2 regions of the Bacillus altitudinis genome follow, and region 1 is predicted to be linked to the other one. Evidence: a T-box and tRNA genes for the amino acid it is inferred to sense, from the RefSeq annotation. Region 1 holds a T-box; the other holds one or more tRNA genes.
What was found. The T-box of region 1 lies ahead of ID12_RS17165 (valine--tRNA ligase). A T-box ahead of a tRNA ligase gene usually reads a tRNA of that ligase, here a tRNA-Val.
Positions count from the first base shown of each region.

Region 2: it has a tRNA-Val gene. The T-box ahead of ID12_RS17165 (valine--tRNA ligase) is inferred to sense a tRNA for this amino acid. The anticodon was not compared.

Region 1 covers NZ_CP009108.1:3,390,132-3,397,181, reverse strand. The annotation lists gene ID12_RS17180 (LysM peptidoglycan-binding domain-containing protein) at 48-1,292, shown strand; gene ysxE (spore coat protein YsxE) at 1,330-2,361, shown strand; gene ID12_RS17170 (hypothetical protein) at 2,444-2,632, opposite strand; T-box leader at 2,802-3,031, shown strand; gene ID12_RS17165 (valine--tRNA ligase) at 3,090-5,732, shown strand; gene ID12_RS17160 (bifunctional folylpolyglutamate synthase/dihydrofolate synthase) at 5,798-7,050, shown strand, end outside.
Region 2 covers NZ_CP009108.1:1,061,058-1,068,107, reverse strand. The annotation lists rRNA gene ID12_RS05390 (23S ribosomal RNA) at 1-1,236, opposite strand, end outside; rRNA gene ID12_RS05385 (16S ribosomal RNA) at 1,418-2,966, opposite strand; tRNA gene ID12_RS05380 (tRNA-Ala) at 3,094-3,169, opposite strand; tRNA gene ID12_RS05375 (tRNA-Pro) at 3,178-3,254, opposite strand; tRNA gene ID12_RS05370 (tRNA-Arg) at 3,262-3,338, opposite strand; tRNA gene ID12_RS05365 (tRNA-Leu) at 3,350-3,435, opposite strand; tRNA gene ID12_RS05360 (tRNA-Gly) at 3,448-3,519, opposite strand; tRNA gene ID12_RS05355 (tRNA-Leu) at 3,550-3,632, opposite strand; tRNA gene ID12_RS05350 (tRNA-Lys) at 3,640-3,715, opposite strand; tRNA gene ID12_RS05345 (tRNA-Thr) at 3,753-3,828, opposite strand; tRNA gene ID12_RS05340 (tRNA-Val) at 3,862-3,937, opposite strand; rRNA gene rrf (5S ribosomal RNA) at 4,720-4,835, opposite strand; rRNA gene ID12_RS05330 (23S ribosomal RNA) at 4,897-7,050, opposite strand, start outside.

The sequences.
Region 1 (7,050 bases):
GACATCTAATTTTATTTTGAAGGATTAGATGAAAGGAGGACACCGACTTGTCTCAAAACAATCGATTACAGTTTTCGGTAGAAGAGTCCATTTATTTCAAAAACGGACAGGAAGTCAGTGAGCTGCTGTCAATTTCTCTCGATCCTGACATTCTCGTTCAAGAAGTGAATGATTATGTTTCCATTAGAGGTTCACTCGAGCTAACAGGAGAATACAACATAAATCAAGAGGAGCTAATGGGTGAATCCAGTTCCTATGCATCATACAGGCAGGCTGATGAGGTGAAGGTAAGAGAGGACGGAACGGCTGAGCTGCTGCATCAATTTCCGGTGGATATCACGATCCCCAAGAACAAAATTAGTCATTTAAATGATGTATTTGTGTTTATTGATGCATTTGATTACCAGCTGACAGAAAGTCGTTTGCTCACGATTCAGGCTGATTTGGCCATTGAAGGTCTGTTAGATGAAGGAACGCCTGAACCGCTTGTAGGAGAGCCATATGAATTTGTCCATCGTGCTGAAGAGGATTATGGCGATGTCACTTATGAATATCAGGCGCAGTCTGAATATGAAGAGCAAGAAATGCTGCCACGTGAAGAGCATGAAGAAAATGCAGAACAGCATGCCGCTTTGCAACATGAAGCGCGAACTGAACAAGAAGAGGATGAAATAGACATCGAGACGGTGATGGTGGAAGAAACAGAAGAAGAGGAGGAAAATGAGCAAGAAGAAGCCGTGGCGCTTGGGTATCGTTCCTTCCCAGAAGCTCAAGTACAAGAGCCGCCATTCTTTGACCCGCCTAAGCTGTTAGAAGAAGAGGAGCGGGATGATACGTTCTTTGAGGTGGAAGTGAGGAAAGACCCTGATGCAGAGAGCAAGGAAGAAGAAGAGCCGCCAGCTTATCCAGCCTTTGAATCACCTGCATATCAGATGGAACAGACACAGGAAGAGCGGGATGATAGCTATCATTTCGAACGATTATATGAACGTGAAGCACCAAAGGTGTATGAATCAGCTCAAGAAGCTGAGGAGTTTGAACATGACCAGAGAGAAGCGTCTGGCAGTGAGAATTCTCTTTATTTAACGAAGCTGTTCGCTAAGCAGGAGGAGGAAGATTTTTCTCGCATGAAAATATGTATAGTTCAGCAAGAAGATACGGTCGATCGTATTTGTGAGCGATATCAGTTGAATGTGCAGCAGCTCCTTCGAACGAATTCATTGTCGGTGGATGCAGAGCTTGAAGAAGGGCAGATTCTTTATATTCCTGAATATCAAAAAAGCAATGCATAGTATGAGATGATGGACCGAGAAAATGTGGTGAGAGAACGTGGATGAAATCCAATCTGTCCTATACGAATACGGGCTTGAGGCTGAATATATCGAACCTGTCAGTCCAGCAGTCGTTAGAGTGTATACAAAGCAGGGCGTATTTGCACTAAAGCGAGTAAAACCCCATCGACACATGCAGTTTACAGAGCAAATGCTTGAACTAGAATCAAAAGGCTATCGCTCGTTTGTGCCGATTTATCGCACGAAGAGCGGTTCCTTTTTCTCAAATCATCGAGAAAGCCAGTACACGTATTACCTCATGCCATGGCTAACGAATGAAAAGAGAGAAGAGCAGGACGATAAACATGAATATTTATTTCAAGAGATTGCAAGACTTCATAAACGAACAGAAGTCATGATGGACATTACTGAGCAGGAAATAGAGGCTCACTACACCCAAATGAAAAGCAAATGGGAAACAGAGAAAGACATGTATGAACGATTTATCGAGCGGGCAGAACAAACATGGTATATGTCGCCATTTGAGCTGGCTGCTGCTATGTACTTTTCAGAAGCGATGTCTGCAAGTGAATTTGCACTTGAACGTTTAGAGGATTGGCATGAGGAAATGAAAGACCAAGAGACGACACGTATTGTGTTAAACCATGGGCAATTGTCAGTCCATCACTTTTTGTACAATGATGTAGGTACAGGACATTTCACCAATTTTGAGCGGTCCAAAAAGGCTGCCCCCATATATGACCTTTTGACCTTTTACTATCGCACATTCAAAACCTACCCTACTCCTTGTCCTGAATGCACATCTTTGTTTTATACGTATCAAAAGGGAAATAAACTTCGTGAGGAAGAGATTCATTTGTTCTTGAGCTACCTCGCTTATCCGCAGGGTTTGTTTGATACGGTGAAAGCCTATGAAGCAGGCGGACAGGATGAGATGGAAAGTTGTCAGGAGCTGTTAAGGGCGTATTGGCAAATGAAAAATTCTGAGCCGACCGTCATGAAAATACACGAAATTGAGCAGGCTAGACGCCTTGAAGAAGAACAAAATGCCTCGTCATCAGAAGAGTGACGAGGTTGTTTGCTGTTGCGCTATGAAATGTCTAACGAGGGATGACCTATACATAAGAGTGAGCCTGCAGCTTTCAGCTCCCTTAAAACCAATCAAGGTGAAAGGCACAGGCGAGAAATATAAGAATTCCTAAGATGAGGACGTCAAATGTTGTGGGAAAAATGATCGTGCGAAAGCCTTGAAATATGGCAATCGGGAGAACGACTTGGGAGGCAACTGCCCGAATTTGTCTAAGCCATGGGGGGAGTGTGTAAGGATTGATCTTTTTCAAAATAAAACGCCCTCCTTCTTTATTTTGTTATTATCATATGGGCAAAGAGGCAAAGGGTGCCTGCCCAATTTGTATAAAGAAGAAGAAAAGCGGAAAAGATGATTGACGAAAACAAAAGGCATTTAGTAATATTAATAAAAGATGAGTATAAGCTGATGAACGTGATATATCGTAAGCGTGGATCAGGAAGAGTACGAGCAAGACCCTAAAGAGAGGGAAACCAATAGCTGAAAGGTTTTCTAGGATGCACTTGTTTGGAAGGTCGCCTGTGAGCTTAATTTCTTGAAACATGTAGTAGAGAAATTCGGGAGATCCCCGTTATCCTTTAGAGAGTACGGGACACGTCTAAGTGTTTCGTGAAAAAAGGTGGTACCGCGAAAAAGCTTTTTCGTCCTTTTATAAGGATGAGAAGGCTTTTTTATGTTTCATCAGCCGAAAAAATGTGGAGGTAACACAAATGGAAACAAATAATCAAGAAATGCCAACAAAGTACGATCCAAATGCGATTGAAAAAGACCGCTATACGTACTGGCTTGAAGGGAAATTCTTCGAAGCACAAAATGACAAAACGAAAGATCCATATACAGTCGTCATTCCTCCACCAAACGTGACAGGAAAATTACACTTAGGGCATGCTTGGGATTCAACCCTTCAAGACATCGTGACTCGTATGAAACGGATGCAGGGCTATGATGTTTTATGGCTGCCAGGAATGGACCATGCGGGTATTGCAACACAAGCCAAGGTAGAGGCGAAGCTTCGCGAAGAAGGCGTGAGCCGCTATGATCTCGGACGTGAAAAATTTGTAGAAGAAACGTGGAAGTGGAAAGAAGAGTATGCCGATTTTATTCGCAGCCAGTGGGCGAAAATGGGTCTAGGTCTAGACTATTCGCGTGAGCGTTTCACATTAGATGAAGGCTTGAATAAAGCAGTCCGCCAAGTGTTTGTTCAATTGTATGAAAAAGGATTGATCTATCGCGGAGAATACATCATTAACTGGGACCCAGCAACAAAAACGGCCCTTTCTGATATTGAAGTCATCTACAAGGATGTGCAAGGTGCGTTTTATCACTTGAGATATCCGCTTGCAGATGGATCAGGTTCGATTGAAATTGCGACAACAAGACCTGAAACGATGCTTGGAGATACGGCAGTCGCTGTACATCCTGAAGATGAACGCTATCAGCATTTGATTGGGAAAACAGTTGTTTTACCAATTACAGGCCGAGAGATTCCAATCGTCGGGGATGACTATGTCGATATGGAATTTGGATCAGGAGCTGTAAAAATTACGCCGGCTCATGACCCGAATGACTTCGAGCTTGGAAACCGTCATAACCTAGAGCGCATTCTTGTGATGAATGAAGATGGCACAATGAATGGAAACGCACTTCAATACAAAGGAATGGACCGCTTCGAATGTCGTAAACAGCTTGTGAAAGATCTTCAAGAAGAAGGCATTTTGTTCAAAATTGAGGACCACATGCATTCAGTTGGTCACAGTGAGCGCAGTGGCGCTGTAGTGGAGCCATATTTATCAACACAATGGTTTGTGAAAATGCAGCCGCTCGCAGATGAAGCCATCAATCTGCAAAAAGGTGATGAGCAAGTTCAATTTGTTCCAGACCGATTTGAAAAGACGTATTTACACTGGATGGAAAATATCCGTGACTGGTGTATTTCTCGTCAGCTATGGTGGGGACACCGCATTCCGGCTTGGTATCATAAAGAAACGAAGGAAGTATACGTGGGACTTGATGCGCCAGAAGATATTGAAAACTGGGAGCAAGATAACGATGTACTTGATACATGGTTTAGTTCAGCGCTTTGGCCTTTCTCTACAATGGGCTGGCCAGATGCAGAAAGTGAAGACTTCAAGCGCTACTACCCAACCAATTTGCTTGTAACAGGCTATGACATCATCTTCTTCTGGGTATCTCGTATGATCTTCCAAGGTCTTGAATTCACAGGAGAAAAACCATTTAAAGACGTCCTCATTCATGGTCTTATTCGCGATGAACAAGGGCGTAAAATGAGTAAGTCACTTGGCAACGGAATTGATCCAATGGAGGTCATCGACAAGTACGGAGCGGATTCATTGAGATATTTCTTAGCGACTGGAAGCTCTCCAGGTCAAGATTTGCGTTTTAGCTTTGAAAAGGTTGAATCCACTTGGAACTTTGCGAACAAAATTTGGAACGCATCCCGTTTTGCTTTAATGAATATGGATGGTTTAACGTACGATGAGCTTGATTTGACAGGAGAAAAATCAGTTGCTGATCAATGGATTTTAACACGACTAAATGAAACGATTGAAAGTGTCACACAGCTTGCTGATAAGTATGAATTTGGTGAAGTGGGCAGACATTTATACAACTTCATTTGGGATGATTTCTGTGATTGGTACATTGAAATGGCGAAACTTCCGCTTTATGGAGAAGATGAAGCGGCGAAGAAAACGACTCGTTCGATCCTTGCGTATGTATTAGATCAAACGATGAGACTTCTACATCCGTTTATGCCGTTCTTAACAGAAGAAATCTGGCAGCATCTACCTCATGAAGGTGAGTCCATTACTGTAGCGGCATGGCCTGAAGTGAAGCCGGAACTTTCTAACGAACAAGCTTCTGCTGACATGAAGCTGCTTGTTGAACTGATTCGTTCTGTTCGTAACATTCGCAGTGAAGTGAACACACCAATGAGCAAACAAGTCGAGCTATATATCAAAGCATCCACATCTGATGTACAGGAACGTTTAGAGAAGAACCGTTCATATATTGAACGCTTTACGAATCCAAGTGTGCTTGAAATTGGCACGGATGTTCCTGCTAGTGATAAAGCGATGACGGCTGTTATTTCTGGAGCAGAACTCATTCTGCCGCTTGAAGGTTTAATCAATTTAGACGAAGAAATTGCCCGTCTGCAAAAAGAGCTTGATAAACTGACAAAAGAAGTGGAACGAGTTCAGAAAAAGCTTGGCAATGAAGGCTTTATGAAAAAAGCGCCTGAAAGCGTCGTAGAAGAAGAGCGTGCGAAAGAACGTGATTATGTCGCAAAACGCGAAGCTGTTCAAAAGCGTATTGAAGAGCTGAAAGCATAATGTTGAAAAGACGGCTCCTAACGGAATGGAGTCGTCTTTTTTGAAAATTTCGTATGAAATGAGAGATGACATTGTTTACAACCTATCATGAAGCCATTGAATGGATTCATAGCAGACTCGCTTTCGGTGTCAAACCGGGACTTGAACGAATGAAATGGCTGATGGACAGACTAGACCATCCTGAACAAAAAATAAAAGCAGTGCATGTGGCTGGAACAAATGGAAAAGGATCAACGATTGCATTTACTCGATCCATTTTACAGTCAGCGGGCTATTCAGTTGGAACCTTCACCTCTCCATTTATTTTAACGTTCAATGAACGAATTAGTGTTAATGGGGAGCCGATTTTGGACGAAGAGTGGCTGAGTTTGGTGAACGACATCAAGCCTTTAGTTGATGAATTAGATGATACAGAGCTTGGTGCAGCAACAGAGTTTGAGATCATTACAGCCTGTGCGTTTGCTTATTTTGCCCATGTGCACCAAGTAGACTTTGTCCTCTTGGAAACAGGGCTTGGCGGAAGACTTGATTCTACAAATGTGGCTGCGCCCATCTTAACAGCAATTACGTCGATTGGTCACGATCATATGGCCATTTTAGGCGACACACTTAATCAGATTGCAGCAGAAAAAGCTGGCATTATTAAAGCTGGGATTCCGATGATCACGGCCGTTCATCAAGCGGAAGCTCTTACTGTGATTCAACACAAAGCAGAAGAAAAGAATGCGCCGTTTATCTCGTTACATGATACTTGTACCTTTAAGGACCAGCAGCCGACTGAAACAGGTGAACGCTTCACATTCACTACCCCAAAAAGGGAGTACTCGCAGCTAGAGACAGGGTTAATCGGAACGCATCAAAGGCAGAACGCCTCCCTTGCCGTTCTACTGATCGAATGGCTGGAGCAAGAAGGATATATCCATGTGCTAGATGAGCAAGTGTATGAAGGAATTCGGCAAGCGGTGTGGGCTGGAAGATTTGAAAAGATCCAAGATCAGCCTCTTGTTTATTTAGATGGTGCTCATAACGAAGAAGGAATGGACCGTTTAATCGAAACTGTACAAGCTCATTTTTCCAGTAAACAGGTTCATGTTTGTTTTAGTGCGTTAAAAGATAAACCTTACAAACAAATGATCGAAAAGCTTGAAAGGATTAGTTCATCGATTCATTTTGTTTCCTTTGACTTTCCAAGAGCTGAATCAGCGGAAAAGCTTTATGCTTGCAGTCATTTAGAAGCAAAATCGTTTGATGAAGACCCTCGTGCAGTGCTTGAGTTCATTCAGAAAAAAAGCGCTGATCCTGCAGCAATGATTCTGGT
Region 2 (7,050 bases), 1.3 Mb from region 1:
TCTCCTACCACTGTTCGTAAGAACAGTCCGCAGCTTCGGTGATACGTTTAGCCCCGGTACATTTTCGGCGCAGAGTCACTCGACCAGTGAGCTATTACGCACTCTTTAAATGGTGGCTGCTTCTAAGCCAACATCCTGGTTGTCTAAGCAACTCCACATCCTTTTCCACTTAACGTATACTTTGGGACCTTAGCTGGCGGTCTGGGCTGTTTCCCTTTCGACTACGGATCTTATCACTCGCAGTCTGACTCCCAAGGATAAGTCATCGGCATTCGGAGTTTGACTGAATTCGGTAACCCGGTAGGGGCCCCTAGTCCAATCAGTGCTCTACCTCCGAGACTCTTACCTTGAGGCTAGCCCTAAAGCTATTTCGGAGAGAACCAGCTATCTCCAGGTTCGATTGGCATTTCACCCCTACCCACACCTCATCCCCGCACTTTTCAACGTGCGTGGGTTCGGGCCTCCATTCAGTGTTACCTGAACTTCACCCTGGACATGGGTAGATCACCTGGTTTCGGGTCTACGACCACGTACTCATGCGCCCTATTCAGACTCGCTTTCGCTGCGGCTCCGCATCTTCTGCTTAACCTTGCACGGGATCGTAACTCGCCGGTTCATTCTACAAAAGGCACGCCATCACCCGTTAACGGGCTCTGACTACTTGTAGGCACACGGTTTCAGGATCTATTTCACTCCCCTTCCGGGGTGCTTTTCACCTTTCCCTCACGGTACTGGTTCACTATCGGTCACTAGGGAGTATTTAGCCTTGGGAGATGGTCCTCCCGGATTCCGACGGAATTTCACGTGTTCCGCCGTACTCAGGATCCACTCTGGAGAGAACAACATTTCAGTTACAGGGCTGTTACCTTCTTTGGCGGGCCTTTCCAGACCTCTTCGCTTATATCGTTCCTTTGTAACTCCGTATAGAGTGTCCTACAACCCCAAGAGGCAAGCCTCTTGGTTTGGGCTGTTCCCGTTTCGCTCGCCGCTACTCAGGGAATCGCATTTGCTTTCTCTTCCTCCGGGTACTTAGATGTTTCAGTTCCCCGGGTATGCCTTCTCATACTCTATGTATTCAAGTATGGATACTACTCCATTACGAGCAGTGGGTTTCCCCATTCGGAAATCTCCGGATCAAAGCTTGCTTACAGCTCCCCGAAGCATATCGGTGTTCGTCCCGTCCTTCATCGGCTCCTAGTGCCAAGGCATCCACCGTGCGCCCTTTCTAACTTAACCATTTCTTACTTTAGAAAGAATCACTATGTGTGATGAACTTTGCATTGCATTCAATGTGAATGTATTACTTATTGTTATCTAGTTTTCAAAGAACAATCCTGTCTCGCTAGAGACATGTTTGAAGGAATGATCCTTCAAAACTAAACAAGACGAAAACGCACGCTGCTCCATATATCCTTAGAAAGGAGGTGATCCAGCCGCACCTTCCGATACGGCTACCTTGTTACGACTTCACCCCAATCATCTGTCCCACCTTCGGCGGCTGGCTCCATAAAGGTTACCTCACCGACTTCGGGTGTTACAAACTCTCGTGGTGTGACGGGCGGTGTGTACAAGGCCCGGGAACGTATTCACCGCGGCATGCTGATCCGCGATTACTAGCGATTCCAGCTTCACGCAGTCGAGTTGCAGACTGCGATCCGAACTGAGAACAGATTTGTGGGATTGGCTAAACCTTGCGGTCTCGCAGCCCTTTGTTCTGTCCATTGTAGCACGTGTGTAGCCCAGGTCATAAGGGGCATGATGATTTGACGTCATCCCCACCTTCCTCCGGTTTGTCACCGGCAGTCACCTTAGAGTGCCCAACTAAATGCTGGCAACTAAGATCAAGGGTTGCGCTCGTTGCGGGACTTAACCCAACATCTCACGACACGAGCTGACGACAACCATGCACCACCTGTCACTCTGTCCCCGAAGGGAAAGCCCTATCTCTAGGGTTGTCAGAGGATGTCAAGACCTGGTAAGGTTCTTCGCGTTGCTTCGAATTAAACCACATGCTCCACCGCTTGTGCGGGCCCCCGTCAATTCCTTTGAGTTTCAGTCTTGCGACCGTACTCCCCAGGCGGAGTGCTTAATGCGTTAGCTGCAGCACTAAGGGGCGGAAACCCCCTAACACTTAGCACTCATCGTTTACGGCGTGGACTACCAGGGTATCTAATCCTGTTCGCTCCCCACGCTTTCGCTCCTCAGCGTCAGTTACAGACCAGAGAGTCGCCTTCGCCACTGGTGTTCCTCCACATCTCTACGCATTTCACCGCTACACGTGGAATTCCACTCTCCTCTTCTGCACTCAAGTTTCCCAGTTTCCAATGACCCTCCCCGGTTGAGCCGGGGGCTTTCACATCAGACTTAAGAAACCGCCTGCGAGCCCTTTACGCCCAATAATTCCGGACAACGCTTGCCACCTACGTATTACCGCGGCTGCTGGCACGTAGTTAGCCGTGGCTTTCTGGTTAGGTACCGTCAAGGTGCAAGCAGTTACTCTTGCACTTGTTCTTCCCTAACAACAGAGCTTTACGATCCGAAAACCTTCATCACTCACGCGGCGTTGCTCCGTCAGACTTTCGTCCATTGCGGAAGATTCCCTACTGCTGCCTCCCGTAGGAGTCTGGGCCGTGTCTCAGTCCCAGTGTGGCCGATCACCCTCTCAGGTCGGCTACGCATCGTCGCCTTGGTGAGCCGTTACCTCACCAACTAGCTAATGCGCCGCGGGTCCATCTGTAAGTGACAGCCGAAACCGTCTTTCATCCTTGAACCATGCGGTTCAAGGAACTATCCGGTATTAGCTCCGGTTTCCCGGAGTTATCCCAGTCTTACAGGCAGGTTACCCACGTGTTACTCACCCGTCCGCCGCTAACATCTGGGAGCAAGCTCCCTTCTGTCCGCTCGACTTGCATGTATTAGGCACGCCGCCAGCGTTCGTCCTGAGCCAGGATCAAACTCTCCGAAAAAGTACAAAACCGAAGTTTTGTTTTTCGTCAGCGTTTGACTGACTACCTATGAAGTATCATAGGATTTTTTTATAAAAACTCGAATTAACAGGTACGTTTTGTCTTGTTTAGTTTTCAAAGATCATATTGGTGGAGCCTAGCGGGATCGAACCGCTGACCTCCTGCGTGCAAGGCAGGCGCTCTCCCAGCTGAGCTAAGGCCCCATAAAAGATGGTCGGGAAGACAGGATTCGAACCTGCGACCCCTTGGTCCCAAACCAAGTGCTCTACCAAGCTGAGCTACTTCCCGATCTTAATGGCGCGCCCGAGAGGAGTCGAACCCCTAACCTTTTGATCCGTAGTCAAACGCTCTATCCAATTGAGCTACGGGCGCTTATTTTATAATGCCGAGGGCCGGACTTGAACCGGCACGGTAGTCACCTACCGCAGGATTTTAAGTCCTGTGTGTCTGCCAATTCCACCACCCCGGCGTGGATGGTATAAGCGGAAGACGGGATTCGAACCCGCGACCCCCACCTTGGCAAGGTGGTGTTCTACCACTGAACTACTTCCGCATTACAGGATTTCTTTATGTTGTTTGGCAATGCGGGTGAAGGGACTTGAACCCCCACGTCATAAAGACACTAGATCCTAAGTCTAGCGCGTCTGCCAATTCCGCCACACCCGCATGAAAATGGTGAGCCATGAAGGACTCGAACCTTCGACCCTCTGATTAAAAGTCAGATGCTCTACCAACTGAGCTAATGGCTCGCTTTTAAAGCGACTTGTCTATCTTACCATATGAAAGTGGTGCCGGCAAGAGGACTTGAACCCCCAACCTACTGATTACAAGTCAGTTGCTCTACCAGTTGAGCTACACCGGCTTTATCTATCCTAACATTATGTAAGAATAAATATGGTGGAGGATGACGGGCTCGAACCGCCGACCCTCTGCTTGTAAGGCAGATGCTCTCCCAGCTGAGCTAATCCTCCATATTATGTCGTTTCGAATGTCTCTCGATCTGACAAATAGTATTATATAACGATAAGATATTGTTTGTAAAGACTTTTTTAAAATAATTTTTGAATTTATTTTAAAGCTATTTTTTCACATCTTTTCGTTAAGGCACCTAAAGAAGTTTACCACTTGTCTCTTCATTTTAAAAGTCTTTTTTTCATTTTTTTATGTTTTTTTGTTAAAAAGGGGATTAATAGCGCTTTTTCAATGTAAAAACAGCTCTTTTAAAGCTGAAAAATGTTTGTTTTATTCCTTAAATCCTCAGATAACGTGCATATAGAAACGAATTTTTTTATTATTTTATTTTTCCGAGAAACCATTTTGTAAATTTGCTTTATATTAAATTGATCCTGGTCATTTTCCAAAAATTCGTCTCAATGTTCCCTTGCCTCATCAAACATTGTGGTGCTTAACTCAAATCTTCCTCCCCTCTCTCATTAGCAAACCAAGATGCCCTTTGCTCTCTTATGTAGGTTTCAATGATCTAGCAGCAAGCGCAGTTCGCTACATATGGTTGCCAGAGGAGAAGATCCTTCTTAGACATGTTTACTCGTTCGATGTTGACTCTTAGCAAGATGAGCGAGCGACGAGATTAGATGATAAGAATATTATAGAATGTCTAGAATTCCAGTGAAGGGGATGAAATGAATGAGTTATTGAGAATGTAGTGAAAGACCACTATTTTCAATATAAATAGATATATCATTTATTGAAACACAAAAAAGACCAGTTCCGACTGGAACTGATCCTTTGAAAAGCTTGGCGGCGTCCTACTCTCACAGGGGGAAACCCCCAACTACCATCGGCGCTGAAGAGCTTAACTTCCGTGTTCGGTATGGGAACGGGTGTGACCTCTTCGCTATCGCCACCAAACCTGATGGAGAGAATGTTCTCTCAAAACTAGATAACAATGTTCATTTTTCACATTAGAATATAGGTTAAGTCCTCGATCTATTAGTATCTGTCAGCTCCACGTGTCACCACGCTTCCACCTCAGACCTATCAACCTGATCATCTTTCAGGGATCTTACTTCCTTGCGGAATGGGAAATCTCATCTTGAGGGGGGCTTCATGCTTAGATGCTTTCAGCACTTATCCCGTCCGCACATAGCTACCCAGCGATGCCCTTGGCAGAACAACTGGTACACCAGCGGTGCGTCCATCCCGGTCCTCTCGTACTAAGGACAGCTCCTCTCAAATTTCCTGCGCCCGCGACGGATAGGGACCGAACTGTCTCACGACGTTCTGAACCCAGCTCGCGTACCGCTTTAATGGGCGAACAGCCCAACCCTTGGGACCGACTACAGCCCCAGGATGCGATGAGCCGACATCGAGGTGCCAAACCTCCCCGTCGATGTGGACTCTTGGGGGAGATAAGCCTGTTATCCCCGGGGTAGCTTTTATCCGTTGAGCGATGGCCCTTCCATGCGGAACCACCGGATCACTAAGCCCGACTTTCGTCCCTGCTCGACTTGTAGGTCTCGCAGTCAAGCTCCCTTGTGCCTTTACACTCTGCGAATGATTTCCAACCATTCTGAGGGAACCTTTGGGCGCCTCCGTTACATTTTAGGAGGCGACCGCCCCAGTCAAACTGCCCACCTGACACTGTCTCCCTGCCCGATAAGGGCAGCGGGTTAGAAGGTCAATACAGCCAGGGTAGTATCCCACCGATGCCTCCACCGAAGCTAGCGCTCCGGTTTCCAAGGCTCCTACCTATCCTGTACAAGCTGTACCAACATTCAATATCAGGCTGCAGTAAAGCTCCACGGGGTCTTTCCGTCCTGTCGCGGGTAACCTGCATCTTCACAGGTACTATAATTTCACCGAGTCTCTCGTTGAGACAGTGCCCAGATCGTTGCGCCTTTCGTGCGGGTCGGAACTTACCCGACAAGGAATTTCGCTACCTTAGGACCGTTATAGTTACGGCCGCCGTTTACTGGGGCTTCAATTCGCACCTTCGCTTACGCTAAGCGCTCCTCTTAACCTTCCAGCACCGGGCAGGCGTCAGCCCCTATACTTCGCCTTACGGCTTCGCAGAGACCTGTGTTTTTGCTAAACAGTCGCCTGGGCCTATTCACTGCGGCTTCTCGGGGCTTTAACACCCTAAGAAGCACCCCTTCTCCCGAAGTTACGGGGTCATTTTGCCGAGTTCCTTAACGAGAGTTCTCTCGATCACCTTAGGATTCTCTCCTCGCCTACCTGTGTCGGTTTGCGGTACGGGCACCTCTCACCTCGCTAGAGGCTTTTCTTGGCAGTGTGGAATCAGGAACTTCGCTACTAAATTTCGCTCGCCATCACAGCTCAGCCTTCACGGGAAACGGATTTGCCTATTTCCCAGCCTAACTGCTTGGACGCGGATATCCAATACCGCGCTTACCCTATCCTCCTGCGTCCCCCCATTGCTCAAATGGTGAGGAGGTGGTACAGGAATATCAACCTGTTGTCCATCGCCTACGCCTTTCGGCCTCGGCTTAGGTCCCGACTAACCCTGAGCGGACGAGCCTTCCTCAGGAAACCTTAGGCATTCGGTGGACGGGATTCTCACCCGTCTTTCGCTACTCATACCGGCATTCTCACTTCTAAGCGCTCCACCAGTCCTTCCGGTCTGACTTCACTGCACTTAGAACGCTCTCCTACCACTGTTCGTAAGAACAGTCCGCAGCTTCGGTGATACGTTTAGCCCCGGTACATTTTCGGCGCAGAGTCACTCGACCAGTGAGCTATTACGCACTCTTTAAATGGTGGCTGCTTCTAAGCCAACATCCTGGTTGTCTAAGCAACTCCACATCCTTTTCCACTTAACGTATACTTTGGGACCTTAGCTGGCGGTCTGGGCTGTTTCCCTTTCGACTACGGATCTTATCACTCGCAGTCTGACTCCCAAGGATAAGTCATCGGCATTCGGAGTTTGACTGAATTCGGTAACCCGGTAGGGGCCCCTAGTCCAATCAGTGCTCTACCTCCGAGACTCTTACCTTGAGGCTAGCCCTAAAGCTATTTCGGAGAGAACCAGCTATCTCCAGGTTCGATTGGCATTTCACCCCTACCCACACCTCATCCCCGCACTTTTCAACGTGCGTGGGTTCGG